3 regions of the Anaerobacillus sp. 63XJN7_5_ISO-PGPR-S23-430 genome follow, and region 3 is predicted to be linked to each of the others. Evidence: riboswitches for the same ligand, from Rfam matches in the RefSeq annotation. Region 3 holds a riboswitch; each other region holds the start of a gene.
The links. A riboswitch is a leader RNA that binds a small molecule or an ion and turns the genes downstream of it on or off. The one in region 3 is predicted to bind lysine.
Positions count from the first base shown of each region.

Region 1: it holds a riboswitch for lysine, as region 3 does, so the genes downstream of both, lysA (diaminopimelate decarboxylase) here and AC0VYJ_RS15605 (aspartate kinase) in region 3, are expected to answer to the same signal.
Region 2: it holds a riboswitch for lysine, as region 3 does, so the genes downstream of both, AC0VYJ_RS17380 (Na+/H+ antiporter NhaC family protein) here and AC0VYJ_RS15605 (aspartate kinase) in region 3, are expected to answer to the same signal.

Region 1 covers NZ_CM149686.1:2,523,613-2,529,402, reverse strand. Annotated here, with positions in the region: gene AC0VYJ_RS13365 (stage V sporulation protein AA) at 1-209, shown strand, start outside; gene AC0VYJ_RS13360 (stage V sporulation protein AB) at 206-637, shown strand; gene spoVAC (stage V sporulation protein AC) at 637-1,095, shown strand; gene spoVAD (stage V sporulation protein AD) at 1,109-2,122, shown strand; gene spoVAE (stage V sporulation protein AE) at 2,122-2,472, shown strand; gene spoVAEA (stage V sporulation protein SpoVABEA) at 2,478-3,056, shown strand; gene AC0VYJ_RS13335 (spore germination protein) at 3,037-4,530, shown strand; lysine riboswitch at 4,577-4,764, shown strand; gene lysA (diaminopimelate decarboxylase) at 4,865-5,790, shown strand, end outside.
Region 2 covers NZ_CM149686.1:3,324,142-3,329,931, forward strand. Annotated here, with positions in the region: gene AC0VYJ_RS17375 (sodium-dependent transporter) at 1-299, opposite strand, end outside; gene AC0VYJ_RS17380 (Na+/H+ antiporter NhaC family protein) at 533-2,110, opposite strand; lysine riboswitch at 2,261-2,441, opposite strand; gene yunB (sporulation protein YunB) at 2,599-3,369, opposite strand; gene AC0VYJ_RS17390 (YunC family protein) at 3,507-3,800, opposite strand; gene AC0VYJ_RS17395 (bifunctional metallophosphatase/5'-nucleotidase) at 3,894-5,282, opposite strand; gene AC0VYJ_RS17400 (sulfite exporter TauE/SafE family protein) at 5,298-5,790, opposite strand, start outside.
Region 3 covers NZ_CM149686.1:2,953,206-2,958,995, reverse strand. Annotated here, with positions in the region: gene uvrC (excinuclease ABC subunit UvrC) at 1-1,070, shown strand, start outside; lysine riboswitch at 1,150-1,338, shown strand; gene AC0VYJ_RS15605 (aspartate kinase) at 1,583-2,818, shown strand; gene AC0VYJ_RS15600 (YslB family protein) at 2,849-3,292, opposite strand; gene AC0VYJ_RS15595 (succinate dehydrogenase cytochrome b558 subunit) at 3,601-4,209, shown strand; gene sdhA (succinate dehydrogenase flavoprotein subunit) at 4,284-5,790, shown strand, end outside.

The DNA.
Region 1 (5,790 bases), 430 kb from region 3:
GAATCGACAATCCAAAACCACTGCTTCTACAAGTACCATACTCATTTGGACTTGGAATTGGGATGGTCCTGTTCTTTAACCATCTTTTCAAAAAGCGGTTTAACGAAGAACCTAGCCCACTTGAAGTGGAAATGTTTAATTATCAACAGGACCTTGATCAATATGTAATCGTTCATGAGAACGAAGAAAACGGAAATTCGAAACCATGAATGCTCAATTTCTCTTAGTGATGTTAATCGGATTTGCTGAAGGGATTGCGGTTGGGGCTGGATTTGTTGCATTTCTTTCAGTTCTTGGCATTATCCCCAGGCTCACTCAATTGTCCAAAACGTTACACCTCATTCGTTTTTATGAATGGGGGATCATTGTAGGTGCTGTAGTGGCAAGTTGGTTATCGTTAAGAAATCCAACTCTTGGCCTGCCCAAATTTGTAGTGATCCCAATTGGACTCGGTGCAGGTATATTTATTGGGATGTTAGCAGCAGCATTAACAGAAGTACTTAATGTCTTGCCAATATTAACGAAACGGATTGGGTTTATAGATAAAATTTTGGTTTTACTAATGGCTATAGTACTTGGTAAAGTATTCGGATCATTGTTTCATTGGACAATTTTTGTGGATGGAGGGATCAAGTAATGAAAAAATCATTAAACGATCAGGAAAAGTATAGTCAGAACATTAAAGAGTATCAGCCAAAGCCGCCGTATTTTTTCAACTGCATAAAAGCGTTTGTTGTAGGCGGGTTTATTTGTATGTTCGGGCAAGGTGTTCAGAATTTCTATATCAATGTCTTTGATTTTTCTAAAGAAAATGCTGGAAACCCGACTGTAGCCACTCTCATATTGATCGCAGCTTTATTAACGGCTTTCGGTTGGTATGACAGGCTTGGTCAATTTGCGGGAGCAGGTTCAGCTGTACCAGTTACAGGCTTCGCTAATTCGATTACTAGTGCTGCTCTCGAGCATAAAAGCGAAGGGATTGTACTTGGTATAGCAACCAATATGTTTAAACTTGCTGGCTCAGTCATCGTGTTTGGCGTCGTTGCGGCTTACATTGTAGGGATGGTCAGAATGATTTTTAAAGCCCTGATATAAGGAGAGAACCTGTATGAAATCAGGAAAGCAAACATGGAGTTTTTCAAATGTTTATTTACAATCAGTAGGTACAGCAACAGGCCCAAAGGAAGCAGAAGGTCCATTTGGAAATTCGTTTGATGTGACCTATGCTAACCTTCATTGTAATCAGGCAAATTGGGAGCTTGCTGAAAGAAAATTGTTAGAAGATGCAGTAATGAGTTGTTTGAAGAAAAAAGAATTAGCTCCTGATCAAGTTGATGTTTTTGTAGCGGGTGATCTATTAAATCAAATCGTAAGCGCAACTTATACAGCAAGGTCTAATCATATTCCTTTTCTAGGTGTTTTTGGAGCATGCTCGACATCCATGGAATCCCTAGCGATTGCATCTTCTCTAGTTGATGGTGGTTTTGCTGAGAGGGCTATTGCTGGAGTGAGTAGCCATAATGCAACTGCTGAAAGACAGTTCCGTTATCCAACAGAATATGGAGGTCAGAAACCTGGTACTGCGACATCAACTGTAACTGGTGCTGGAGCTGCGTTAGTTAGTCAGGAGTTATCGGACATTCAAATCTCTGCGGCAACGATTGGAAGAGTAGTTGACTGGGGAATCAAGGATCCGTTTGATATGGGGAGTGCGATGGCGCCAGCGGCAGCAGATACATTGGCCACACATTTTGAGGATCTAAATGTAAAACCTTCAGATTATGACTTAATTGTTACTGGAGATTTATCTGCAGTTGGTTCTCCGATTGTTCGTGATTTATTGCTTGAGAAAGGGTTTGACATTACTAATAATCATAATGACTGTGGGTTAATGATCTATCGACCTGATCAGAAGGAAGTATTCGCAGGTGGAAGCGGGTGTGCCTGTTCGGCGGTTGTTACGTATGGTCATCTCATTGAGCTTCTAAAACAAGGGAAGTATTCAAAAATTCTAGTTACTGCTACAGGATGCTTGCATAGCCCCGTTATGGTGCAACAGAAAGAAAGTATGCCTGCTATCGCTCATGCAGTGGTTTTTGAGCGAGTTGGAGGTGAGGAATAGTGGAATACTTCATTGCTTTTGCAGTAGGAGGAGCCATTTGTGTTGTTGGTCAGTTATTGCTCGATATTTTTAGATTAACGCCTGCTCATGTAATGTCATCTTTTGTGGTGACTGGAGCGATTCTTGACGGTTTTGGTATATACGATCGACTGATTGAATTCGCAGGAGCAGGTGCGACAGTCCCAATTACGAGCTTTGGGCATTCCTTGCTACATGGGGCGATGCAGCAAGGAGAGGAACATGGATTTATAGGCATTGCAATGGGGATATTTCAGTTAACTTCAGCTGGAATTTCATCAGCTATTGTTTTCGGATTTATCATAGCCATTATATTCAAGCCAAAGGGGTGAATGAATTGAACAAGCGGCGGGTTATTTTCGTTACTGATGGAGATCTTTACGCGCAAAAAGCAATTGAAAAAGTGGCTTCGGATATTGGCGGGAGATGCATTAGCCAATCAGCAGGAAATCCAACCCCGCTTGCTGGTTATGAAATTGTTTCCCTAATTAAAGAAGCTCCACATGATCCAATCTTTGTAATGTTTGATGACAGTGGTTTTCCGGGTGAAGGTTATGGAGAACTAGCGATGCAGGCTGTGGCTGAGGATGAAGATGTTGAACTACTTGGTGCGATTGCAGTTGCCTCGAGAACACACTTCTCTGAATGGACGAGAGTAGATGTTTCCATCGACAGGGATGGTGAATTAACGCATTTCGGTGTTGATAAGAATGGATTTGCTGATATGGAAGCTGGGAGAATAGATGGGGATACTGTATCTATTTTAGATAAACTGAATGTCCCAATTATTATAGGTGTCGGTGATATAGGTAAAATGTCTGGGCTTGATGATCCGGAGGTTGGGTCGCCTATAACATTGAAAGCCGTTCAAATTCTGCTTGAAAGGAGCGGTTTCTATGACAACAAAAATGAATAACAAACAAAAAATATTTAAAAAATTAAAAGAAAATGAAGACTTCTTGAAAAAATCAATTGGCATTGGGGAAAGTTTTGACGTAGGTGTACGTAAACTCAAGATTTTGAATAAAGAAATACAATTCTATTATTGTACTGGTTTATGTGATACATCAATCATTGTTGAAATCATGCGAGAATTGATGGAATTAGATGATCATCATCGCTTGACCGTTAAATTCGAGCAAGTTATCCATAATCATTTACCCCATCAGCAAGTAACAAAAGTAGAGACGTTCGATGAGGTCGTCGATCAAGTTCTTTCTGGACTGATCGCTGTATTTATGGAAGGCGAAGAGATTGCTTACATTATTGATGTTCGAAAGTATCCAGGTAGAACGCCTCAAGAGCCAGACACTGAGAAAGTGATCAGAGGTTCTAGAGACGGTTTCACAGAAAATATTATTGAGAATACTGCACTTACTAGAAGGCGTATTAGAGATGGTCGTTTGCGTAATGAAATATTTCAAATCGGAGAGCGTTCCAAAACGGATGTGTGTATCACTTATATTCAGGATGTAGCTAACCCAAACTTAGTTGAAATCATTAAGAAAAAACTAAAAGAAATTAATATTGATGGTATTCCTATGGCTGATAAAACTGTTGAAGAGTTTTTAGTGCATCAGGCGGGAAATCCTTTTCCACTTGTACGATATACGGAAAGGCCAGATGTAGCCGCATCCCATTTGTTAGAAGGGCATGTCTTGATTATCGTCGACACTTCTCCGAGTGTTATTATTACGCCAACAACCTTTTTCCACCATGTTCAACATGCAGAAGAATACAGGGAAGCTCCATTACCAGGTGCATTCTTGAGATGGGTCCGCTTTGGAGGAATGCTAGCAGCGCTATTGTTACTTCCCCTGTGGTTATTGGCGGTATATGAACCTGGGTTGTTGCCTAAATCGATTGATTTTATTGGGCCAAATGATGAAACGAATGTGCCGATATTTATTCAAATCATTCTTGCAGAAATTGGGATCGAAACACTGAGAATGGCCGCCATTCATACGCCTACCCCGCTTTCTACAGCGATGGGTTTAATTGCGGCTGTATTAATTGGTCAAATTGCCATCGATGTAGGATTATTTGTTCCAGAAGTTATTCTGTATGTTTCTATTGCGGCTATAGGTTCTTACGCAACGCCAAGTTATGAGTTATCAATAGCGAACAAACTAGTTAGATTATTACTACTTTTCCTTGTCTTTTTCTTCAGAGTTCCAGGATATATAATAGGCGTGACAGCTATTATTCTCTTCCTAGTCGCCTTAAAGCCATTAAATACACCTTATTTATGGCCATTCATTCCTTTTAATGCAAAAGCGTTTATTCAAGTGCTAATTCGCGTTTCTGTTCCTTTGACAAAATTGCGTCCAAGTATTACAGAGCCCCAGAATGAAACGAAGCAGCCGGACAAACCACTTGCCGAATCTTAAAAAGTATGATAATTTATTTCTTAATTGAATAGACCTCATTGAACGTAATGGGGATAGAGGCGCAAAACGAATGAGTAAGATATCTGAGCATAGAATGGAATGCGAAGACGATATCAGAAAGGTCAATTTGCCGAAGTGAGAAAGGACCCATCCTTTTCTTGCTGGGCTGCTGCTGAATAAGTTGCAGACTGTCACTGGAGGATGAATTTCTTTCAGTGGTGAGCTAATCCAACTCGTGAGGATACGGAGAAAACAGCCTATCTATAAAGTTGGCTGTTTTTCTTATTGTGTGGAGGGAGCTCGCATTTATATAAGCGAGAGGGGAGAAATGATTGTGAATTTATACGGTACATCTGCAGTTTCAGAAGAGGGGCATTTAACAGTTGGAGGGATCGATACGGTCCAATTAGGAAAAAAATTTGGCACTGCGTTATATGTTTATGATGTGGCTATGATTCGAGACAAAGCAAGGGCGTTTCGAAGTGCCTTTGAACGTGAGAATGTAAACTATCAAGTAGCTTATGCTAGTAAGGCCTTTTCATGTATGGCAATGATTCAACTTGCAGAAGAAGAAGGATTAAGTTTGGATGTTGTATCCGGTGGAGAGCTTTATACTGCTTTGAAGGCAGGTTTCCCCGTGGAGCGTATTCATTTTCATGGAAATAACAAAAGTGAATCTGAAATTAGAATGGCGCTTGATGCAGAAATAGGTTGCTTCGTTGTTGATAATTTTTACGAATTATCTCTCCTTGAGCAAATTGCAGAAGAAAAAAATGTGAAAGCTAATGTGCTGTTGCGTATAACACCAGGTATTGAAGCACATACGCATGATTATATTTTAACAGGCCAAGAAGATTCTAAATTTGGTTTTGATTTACAGAGTGGTCAGGTAGAACGCGCGATATTGGATGTAACAAAAATGAGTGCTGTTCATCTTCTTGGACTTCATTGTCATATAGGCTCACAAATTTTTGAAACAAATGGTTTTGTAATGGCTATTGAAAAGATTTATAGCTATCTTACAACGTGGTATGATGCCTATGGTTTTGAGCCTGAAGTCCTTAACCTTGGTGGAGGATTTGGAATCCGATATACGAGTGAAGATCACCCATTACCAGTAGGGAACTACATCGAAGCTATGATTGAAACAATCAGAAATCAGGTAACAGGGCAAATGAACATGCCTGAGATCTGGATTGAACCTGGTCGTTCACTAGTAGGAGAAGCTGGACTGACGTTATATACGGTTGGTTCACACAA
Region 2 (5,790 bases), 370 kb from region 3:
TATGTGGAGATGACGAATGCAACGATAACGCCCCACCACCCAAGCCATTCCATCTTCTTATTCATTCGAAAGAACGAAAGTGGTGCGGATCCACGGAATTTATGACCCAATGTAAATTCAAGAATAAGAATTGGGATTCCGGCTGTTAATAATGCAAATAAATAAGGAATAAAAAATGCTCCACCACCGTTGTCATAGGCTACGGCCGGAAATCTCCAAATGTTCCCTAGACCTATTGCTGAACCAACTGCGGCTAATATAAAACCAGCCCTTGTCCCCCATTGCGCACGATTTTCCAAATAAATTACCCCCTTAGACAAATGTTAACCTTTTTCACCATAAGCCCCCTTCCAGAAAAAGGTTAAGACTTTTAAGTAAATTCAGATTATTTTGTTTATAGTATATCTAGTACGTATGTCCTTGTCAAAACAATCTTTTTACATTTTTCGTATGAATCGTTCAATTTTCTATATAAATCTCTCCTTTTTTGTGAAAATACATAAAAAAACAGGAGGAATATCCTCCTGTTTGATTAATGATTTGCCATTTCAACTGGTCTGTTGGCATATTTTCCTTTTAGCATGAAAATTAATAATCCGAATAGAATCGCTGTTGCCACAAGACCAAGAATGGAACTACCAGTAAAGCCAAGAACCAGATATCCTAGTAACGAAATACCTGCAACGAGCAATGCATAAGGCAACTGTGTCATCACATGATCGATATGGTGACTACCCGCGCCTGTTGAAGAAAGAATTGTTGTATCCGAAATTGGTGAGCAGTGATCTCCAAATACAGCTCCTGCAAGAACAGCGGCAAGTACAGGAAGCATGTAGGTAGGATCCGTAGCAGCAGCAATCTCTCCTGCGATCGGAATCATAATGCCAAATGTTCCCCACGAAGTTCCCGTTGCAAACGCCATAACACCTGCAAGTAGGAACAAAATAGCTGGTAAGAAGCCAATCACAATGTGGTCATTAACAAGTCCTGCAAGATACTTACCAGTCCCTAGTGAGCCGATAATTTCAATCAATGTCCATGCAAAGAAAAGAATGTATACGGCTGGAAGCATTGATTTAATGCCTTCCCAAATTCCTTTTCCAAGAACCGCTCCACCCATTCGTTTTGGAAAGAAGAAGAGGAGAGAAGTTATAAGTCCAATGATTCCACCATAAAGGAGAGAAGCAGCAACGTCTGTATTTTCAAAGACAGACAAAGCTGTCACGGCTGTATCCGTTCCGCTAACAGCCTGAATTCCTGTGATGACCATAAACGTCACAGTACCAGCAATTAGCATAATAATAGGCCATGCAAGATCAGCTACTTTCCCCTTCTCACTTTCAGGTAGTCCTGATGTTTGACCAGGTACGGCACCTTGATTCGGATCAAGCACTTCTCCTGTTTTCTGTGCACGGTCTTCATGTACTCTCATTGCCTTAAGATTAATGTCAAAATAACTAACAAAGAACACCATCGCAAGTGCAAAGAGAGCATACAAATTCATTGGAATCATTCTGATAAAAGCTTCTAACGCGCCAACACCTGTAATGCTATGCGTTGCTAATACACCACCAATTAACGCGATGATATAAGCGCCCCAGCTTGAAATAGGTGAAATAATACACATTGGTGCTGCAGTTGAATCAATGATATAGGCAAGCTTTGCCCTTGAAACATTGTGCCTGTCCGTAATCGGTCTACTTACGTTCCCAACTGCGAGCGAATTAAAGTAATCATCAATAAAAATAATAATACCAAATACCGCTGTGACAATCTGTGCGCCTACTCTTGTTTTCACGCGTTTCATGGCCCACTCGCCAAATGCGCGACTTCCACCTGATATCGAAATAAAGGCCGTCATCATCCCTAATAAAAGCAGGAAGAAAATAATGTACATGTTCCAAGTATTTAAACCACCGCTCTCGGAATCAATGAAGATCCCTTTTACGATTGTATAAATTTCTTCTAATGAATTAGGTACACTCCAATTGTTGATCATTAGCGCACCAAGAATAATGCCTACTCCTAAAGAAGGAAGCACTTTTCTAGTCACCACTACCATTAGCAAAGCTACGAGTGGTGGAATAATGGATAGAACTGAATTCTCCATGAATATCCTCCTAATATATGATTGGTCATCATAACCGGAATGGACGCCTATCCCTCAGCCTTCTCGTCGTGTTTGAACGCAAAAAAGCGAGCAATGATAGGATTGGTCCTATCATTGCTCGCTTCACCGAGTCAATGTTAAGTGTCCACCCCGATCAGTAGTTCTCCATTACAAGTTAGACTCATAATGACAGTTCGACACTTCTTCAATGTCGCCCCAACACAAATAATGTGACCGTTATTTATGCTTCGGCAGATCTCCCTTTCGATGCTGATCATTGGTGTCATTCTCCCAACACGTACTCATGAGGATCTGCTCCTCTACCTCATCGTATAAGATAAGGAACAATATTAAGTTCAGTTTTAAAGTATACCTTACTTTCGTTGTTTGTGCAATTGTAGATTATTCCAGAGATATTTCTATTAGAAGGGAACCATTTTTTTAGCTATCGACATTGAACATTGAAGCTGGTTAATGGCCTCCTTGTCTTAATCTGGCTTCGGCAAAACGATCGATGGATTTCCACCATTTCCATTATCACCATTATAATAATAAGGAACGTCTCCCTGAATAAATAAATCTCCAATTTTTACAGAGTTCGAAACTTCAGTATTCTTTGTAGAGAAAGGAATAATTACGTTCATCTCAACTTTAATATTGATATACACTTCAAGATACGTGTTGTTAATTCCCGTTTCTTTCACCTTTGTATCAATATTAGAGACCACATCTCCAATCATTTCAAACCGTACTGGAATCCTCGGCCCAAAATTTGAAAGAAGAACATTATTTGTAGCCATCCCTAAAGGTATGGAGTATACGATTCCTTGTTGATTTTCGGTACCTTCGTAATCGATATCTATATCATTCTTAAAGGTTTCCAGCTTATCTAAATCACCAGCTTCAACATAATCTAAGTAAGTTTGAACTCGTTCTGTGGCCTCTGAGATCAATCGATTATAAACTTGCGAGTTAAAGCTATAACTTGGTACTTTTTCGGAATCATTACCATGAACGATAATTAAATTCTCAACGTCAATACCGTCTGCGATCTTCTTTGAAATGGCATCATTTATTGCTTGCGCAGCAACTTGACGTGTTTTTGTTTCAGCAATACTGATTAAGCTTGGTTCAATTCCTTTATTAACAATCCATAATCCTTGAACAGTAGTAAAGATAAAAATAATAAAGGAGATGACAAAAACATATCGAAAGGGAAGCGGCCCCTTTCTAAAGAATTTTCTACGAGTTCGAAACAACATGAACCCTCCCTTCTCTTCTTCATGTATATGCCATGGAGATGAGAAGTATGGACAATTTCCTAGAAAGAGCCAATATCAAGCTATTAAATGTTTCATAATCGAAAAGAAAGCCGTAGCAAGTGCTACGGCTTTCTTCACATCATCTTAAGCATCGCGTCTCTACCCTTAGTTCCAAGTGTAATGCCTCGCGCTTCTGCTTCAAGCGTAACAGATTCGAGCGGTGCATCAAGCAGTTGTTCAATAGACCGTACACCAACAGCTCTTCCTGCGATAATCTTTCGGTCACTTAACTTTTCATTAAGTAAGGCTACATCGAGTGCGCCGCACATGATATACCCATTGTCATTCATGACCGCTAGAAAATTCGTTTTCGGAAGCTGCATACTGACCGCTGTAAAAGGATGACCGTCAATCATGATTGGTGACATAGTGATCACGTCATTCCCGCCTCCTGACCTGAATGAATATCACTATATCTATATGAGACAAAGAGCATGTTTGACAATCAAACACTGAAAGTTTTAATGTCTATTTTCTAAACGCCATGCAAGGAGATCTCGAAGCATTTCAGGTAAAAAGTATTTCTTTTTAGCATGCTTCATTTGAGGATAGAATTTCCCAAATGTGAACATATCAGCCGTGGCAACGGCATATTCTTCATCAGAAACAAGCTTATTTCCGTTGTGAAAAACATCTGTTACATGATAGAGGCCGTCGTCCATTTTGACAGAGGTAACCTCAAGCCCATCGAATGCCATGATCCCCATTACCTCTCCTCGGAAACCGAGACCTTTAAAACTTAAATTCACTATTTCATCTGACATAGAATAAGAAATGATTTCTCGTAACTCGCTTCCTTTTAGCACCACTTTGCAAGGATTAACAGGATGAGGGCAAATGCGATGAAGGTCTTCTCTTGATACATTTCCTTCTGGTAACCCATCAAGCAACATACCAGCGTTAATCATGCCAATATCCGCTCCACACCACTCTCTAAGAGCGGCAGCTAACTCATCAGCTAGAACCGAGCGTTGAAACCATTCAGATTCAAGAGGCTGTTCAAGACGACAGACGACCTCTTCAAGCATCTTATGTGCATCAATATTTAGTTGTTGAATCATCGCCTTCGCTTCCTCGTCTTCTTTACGATTCCGGACGGTTATCGCATATGCTTCCTTCTCAATCACTTTCTTTGTTTCCATATCAAAACAAATCGAAACTTCTCCAACGTAATTCCCGTTTTTACCAGACTGAGTAATAAGCGTATCCTCTACAAGCATGCCATGCTTCAGCACATGATGCGTATGGGCTCCAATAATAACATCAAGCCCATTCATTTCCCTTGCTAGCTGTTCATCATTACCTAAGCCCATATGTGACATCAATACGACAACATCTGATTGACTGCGTACTTCATCAATGAGGGACTGTAAGAAATGGAATGGAGAATCAATCTGCCATCCAAGTAGTGAGTAGAATTGTTCATAAGGGATGGTAACACCTATAATTCCTACTTTAATGCCATTTAACTCATGGATCTTGTAAGGTACAGCCCAGGAAGGCCTTGTACCATCTTGATGATAAAGGTTGGCGACAATCACCTCGAACTTAGCGTCTGAATAAAGCTCTTCTAGTTCTTTTTTTGAAAACGTAATACCCTCATTGTTACCGATAGTGGCATAATCATATTCCAGCTCATTTAGTAACTGAACGTTACCTTTCCCGACAGTTCCTTCTGTCATTGGATGCACCTTATCAGAGTGATCTCCTAAATCAAGAAGGAGATAAGGTGTCCCTTGAAGCTCATGCATTCGCTTCTTCTCTTTCAAATATGAAGAGACTTTTGACCAATTTGCGAAATGACTGTGAAGATCGTTTGTATAATAAAATTGTAATGTTCTAGAAGTCAAGACACTCTTCCTTTCTTATCCCATCGTTCCCTGCCAGATTAATCGGACACCTACAATAATTAACATCCATCGTAAAATAACAACCACTGATTTGTCCGAAAGTTTCTGATTAATAAATGAACCGCATTTTGCTCCAATCCATGCACCTGGAATGAGACCGATTAGTAAAAACCACTGAATGTTACCAAGTGCTAAATGCGTCAGGGTACCCGTTATACTTGAAAGAAAAATCATAAACATGGAGGTTGCAACAGCAACCGATGTTGGAAAACCAAATAGTAGAATCATGGCAGGAACCATAAGTGAGCCGCCACCAATTCCGAATAGACCTGAAATGACCCCAACGATAAATGAAACAATAACAGCTGCTACGGCAGAAAAGTTATAGTTCATCTCTGTCCCATTCGGATCCGTATACGTTCGTTCAAATTGACCATTTAGTTTCATAGGGCGTAAACGGTTCCTTACCATTAATAATATGGAAACAAGCACCATAAATACCCCAAAA
Region 3 (5,790 bases):
AATCTAACGATGGTATTGATCGGGATATTTTTGGATATAGTTTCGACAAAGGATGGATGTGTGTTCAAGTTTTCTTTGTACGACAAGGGAAGTTAATTGAGAGAGATGTTTCACTTTTCCCTTTCTATAATGATGCTGAAGAAGATTTCTTAACTTATATCGGTCAGTTCTATCTTCAACAAAATCATCCTAAGCCAAAAGAAGTATTGCTTCCTCAGCAGGTTAATGCTCAAATGGTAGAAGAACTTCTACAAATTCCAGTTCACCAGCCAAAAAGAGGCAAGAAAAAAGAGCTTGTCGAGCTTACAATGAAAAATGCGACCATTGCCATTAATGAGAAATTTTCATTAATTGAACGCGACGAGAAAAGAACGATTGATGCTGTTGAAAACTTGGGAGAAAAGCTTAATATAGAAGCTCCGCTCAGAATTGAAGCTTTTGATAACTCGAACATTCAGGGCACGAACCCTGTATCCGCTATGGTTGTTTTTCTTGATGGAAAGCCAAAGAAAAATGAGTATCGCAAGTACAAAATCAAAACAGTGGAAGGACCAAACGATGTAGGTTCTATGAAAGAGGTTGTGAGAAGAAGATATTCAAGAATGCTTAAGGAAAATGGTCCGCTTCCTGACTTAATTATTATTGACGGCGGAATAGCTCAAATACAGGCGTCACAGGATGTGCTCGAGAATGAGCTTGGTCTGGACATACCGGTTTGCTCGCTGACGAAAGATGAGAAACATAAAACCTCTCATCTTCTTATTGGTGATCCTCCTGAAGCTGTTTATCTACCAAGAAATAGTCAGGAATTCTACCTGTTGCAAAGGATTCAAGATGAAGTACACCGATTTGCGATTACGTTTCATCGACAGCTTCGAGGAAAATCGATGCTTAAGTCAAGTCTTGATGATATTCCCGGTATCGGAGAGAAGAGAAAAAAGAAGCTGCTAAATCATTTTGGATCGATCAAAAAGATGAAAGAAGCAAGCGTTGAAGACTTACACAACGCAGGACTACCAATGAATGTTGCAGAGGAAGTAGTCGCTCGATTTGAAAGTCAATCAAATTAATTTGTAAGAACATGTTGCGGCATTCACGTAAGTTCGTTATAATGAGTGAAATTTAATAGTTCCACACTTCGAAAGTTGAAGTGATGGTAGAGGCGCAAAAACCAATAGTAAGCTTACTGAAGAGTGTTAAGACTCAGTGATAGGAGCTGAAAGGGGGATTTGCCGAAGTGGAAAGACGCTTATCCGTCTGAAGCTGGATCTGTATTGAATAAGTGCAGAGCTGTCATCCAATACCTACCCGGGAATTGGATGGAGAACTATCTCACAAAGGGACGTTTTCTTGGATTTGTTATGAAAACAACAGTGAGGTTTTTCTCATTGTTGTTTTTTTATACTTTAATAAACGCTTTACAAGTTTAAAGTATAAAAAATGAAGGCTATCGCTATTTCAATCTGGTGAGTGGCCGAGTTTTTTAATATCCATTTCGACTCTTAGTTAGTGAGTGTTTGTAACGTGCGATGATTACGCACTATGAGGGATAACGAGCTGCATGAAAGAAAGGATGGAGAGAGTGGGACTACGCGTATTGAAATTCGGAGGTACGTCTGTTGGAGATGTAGAGAAAATCAAAAATGTTTCCAAAAGGCTTATGGAAGCTGTAAATAATGGAGATGAGGTTGTTGCGGTTGTTTCAGCGATGGGCAAAACAACGGATGAGCTTTTAGGATTATCAAAAGGGATAACAGCTACACCGTCTGCAAGAGAGCTTGATATGCTTCTAACGACTGGAGAACAAGTAACAACAGCGCTTCTTTCGATGGCATTAAATGAAGAAGGGTACGATGCTATTTCATTAACTGGCTGGCAAGCAGGAATTAAAACAGAGTCGCTTCACGGCAATGCCAGAATCCTCGATATTGATGCATCACGTATGAATCAACACCTTGCTGAAGGGAAAATTGTGATAGTAGCAGGATTCCAGGGGCTAACTGATACGTCTGACATCGCGACGCTAGGGCGTGGTGGTTCCGATACAACAGCTGTGGCGATTGCAGCAGCTCTTAAAGCGGATCGTTGTGAGATATATACAGATGTGGATGGCGTGTATACGACAGATCCTCGATATGTGAAAGGTGCAAGAAAGCTTTCTACGATTTCTTATGATGAAATGCTTGAACTTGCTAACCTTGGGGCTGGTGTCTTACATCCTAGAGCGGTTGAGTTTGCAAAAAACTATAACATCTTGCTTGAGGTCCGCTCGAGCTTTACGAATGAACCTGGAACGCTAATTGAGGAGGTCGTATCAATGGAACAAAATTTGGTGGTTAGAGGTCTGGCTTTTGAAAGTAATGTAACAAAAATAACAATTTCAGGTTTGCCGAATGAGATTACAACACTTCCTTCCTTGTTCTCATCTCTTGCGGCAAATGGTATTAATGTAGATGTGATCATTCAAAGTACAGGAGAGAAAAATACAACGAGTATCTCATTCTCAATTGAAACAGCCTCTCTTGAATTAACTCTTGATGTGCTCCGTCGCATTAAAGTGAAACTTCCCTACGAACATATTTATCACGAATCAGAACTTGCTAAGGTATCCATAGTAGGATCAGGTATGATTTCTAACCCTGGTGTTGCGGCACAAATGTTTGAAGTACTTGCTGAACACGGGGTAGAAATGAAGATGGTGAGTACATCAGAAATCAAAGTGTCAACGATCGTTCCAGAAGATAAAATGATTTATGCTATTGAGTCGCTACACGATAAATTTCAACTAGATGAAAGAACCCCTGTTAAACAAATGTAATCAAAAAGGAGACCACATGTGGTCTCCTTTCTATTCAATCTGATCTTTTGGGTCCCATTTTACTGTGAATTGAATTTCATTCTTTTTATCAGTTTCATAGGCTTCAGCGATGCAACGAAGCATATTTTGATATTGTTCAGCAAGAAAACCTGCTTCTAGTTGATAACAAGCATTTCGACTAGTATTTCTTCGCTCAGTGATAAGAGCTGACTGAAGATCAAACGTTACTTCATTCTTTTTTTCTTGTGCAATTGATAATTTACCCCATCCAGCACGCTGAAAAAAATCCTCGATCTCTTCTCGAGTGGAGAGCGGGAATTGCCTAGCCATTTCTTTTCCAGTCCAATATAAAACAGCCGGCTGTTCACTACCAAGAAGTTCAGGAATAAGAACTTCTCTATAAAATTCATATCCAAAAGCAGTTGTTTCTATTTCATGACTATAATCAATCGAGTTTGTGCGCTTCTTAAACATAAATTCCTCCCAGCTTTTCTACAAAATAATTATAACGTTTTATCGACAAATCCTCCATAGCACCATAGATAGAATTTATATATATAGAAAGCGTATTCAATTGAGATATACGCAGGTGTTGCAAGGGAATTTTGAAAAATCTAAATGTACACGTTTTCTTGACGGTCCTAAATGATGGGAGTACAATGGGTATGTCACAATATAATCGACAGAAAGCGATGATTTCTGTGCATGCAAAGACTTCTTTATTAGAAAAAAATGCACTGGCAGATGGTAGCTTAACAACTTAAAAGGGGGACACACAAAACATGGCCGCAAGTCGAGACTTTGTAAGCCGAAAATTGCATTCGCTTCTAGGAGTAATTCCGCTCGGACTTTATGTTACTCAGCATCTCACTGTTAACTATTTTGCAACAAGAGGGCCCGAGGCGTTTAATGACGCAGCTCATTTTATGGAGAGCCTTCCTTACAGGTATTTGCTTGAAATTTTCGTCATTTTCTTACCGCTCTTATTCCATGCGATTTACGGTGTTTATATCGCATTTCAATCCAAAAACAACGTAAGTCGATATGGCTATTTACGTAACTGGATGTTTTATTTGCAGCGGATTTCTGGCGTTATCGTATTAATATTTGTAACTTGGCACGTCTGGCAAACGAGAATACAAGCTGCGATGGGAGCAGAAGTAAACTTCCAAATGATGGCTGATATCTTGTCTAATCCAGGAATGATGATCTTTTACATCGTTGGTGTACTTGGTACTGTCTTCCACTTCGCAAATGGCTTATGGTCTTTCTTTGTAAGCTGGGGCTTCACAGTAACACCAAAATCACAGCGTACGATGACATACGTAACAATGGTCATTTTCGTTGCACTTTCAGTTATTGGCATGCGCGCATTATTTGCATTCGTTTAAGAAAGTGAACTGTCTTCACCACGTCTGATACATAACTTTCAGACAGAGCCAGCATTTAAGGGGGAACTGTTCTTATGAGTAAAGGTAAATTAGTGATAGTTGGAGGCGGCCTTGCAGGTTTGATGGCTACCATCAAAGCTGCGGAAGCTGGAATGCAAGTAGATCTTCTTTCCATCGTTCCGGTAAAACGTTCTCACTCTGTATGTGCGCAGGGGGGAATTAACGGGGCTGTTAATACAAAAGGAGAAGGAGATTCTCCTTGGGAGCACTTTGATGATACAGTTTATGGAGGAGATTTCCTTGCAAATCAACCTCCAGTAAAAGCAATGTGTGATGCAGCGCCTGGTATCATTCACTTAATGGATCGTATGGGCGTAATGTTTAACAGAACACCAGAAGGTCTACTAGATTTTAGACGCTTTGGTGGAACACAACATCATCGCACTGCTTTTGCCGGTGCAACAACCGGGCAACAGCTTCTATATGCGCTTGATGAGCAAGTTCGTCGCCATGAAGTAGCAGGCCTCGTTACAAAATATGAAGGATGGGAATTTCTCTCCGCTATTTTAGATGATGAAGGTGTATGCCGAGGAGTTGTTGGTGAAAACTTAACAACTTCTGAAATAAGAAGTTTTGAAGCAGATGCGGTTATTATGGCGACTGGTGGACCTGGTATTATCTTCGGTAAGAGTACAAACTCTGTTATTAATACAGGTTCTGCTGCTGGTGCGCTTTATCAGCAAGGGGCTATTTATTCTAATGGGGAATTTATTCAAATTCATCCAACAGCAATCCCTGGTGATGACAAGCTTCGTCTTATGAGTGAATCTGCACGTGGCGAAGGTGGCCGCGTTTGGACGTATAAAGACGGTAAACCATGGTATTTCCTTGAGGAAAAATACCCAGCATATGGAAACCTTGTACCGCGTGATATTGCTACGAGAGAAATTTTTGATGTGTGTGTTAGTCAAAAGCTTGGTATTAATGGAGAGAACATGGTTTACCTTGACCTCTCACATAAAGATTCAAAAGAGCTTGATGTTAAGCTTGGCGGTATTATTGAAATTTATGAGAAATTCATGGGTGACGATCCTCGTAAAGTCCCTATGAAAATTTTCCCTGCTGTACACTATTCAATGGGTGGTTTATGGGTTGATTTTAACCAGCAGACTAATATTCCTGGGCTATTTGCTGCTGGTGAATGTGATTATTCTCAACACGGTGGCAATCGTCTTGGAGCAAACTCGCTATTATCTTCTATTTATGGTGGCATGGTTGCTGGTCCAAATGCGGTTGACTATATTAATGGATTAGAAGCAACGGTTGAGGATCTCTCTTCTTCATTATTTGAAAAGCATCAACAAGAAGAGCAGGCAAAGCAGGACGAAATCATGAAGATGAATGGAACAGAGAATGCTTATCAAATTCATAAAGAGCTTGGCGAATGGATGACAGCTAACGTAACGGTTGTAAGAAACAACGACAAGTTAAAGGAAACAGATGAGAAAATTCAAGAGTTGATGGAGCGTTACGAGAACATCAATATTAATGATACATCCAAGTGGAGTAATCAGGGGGCTT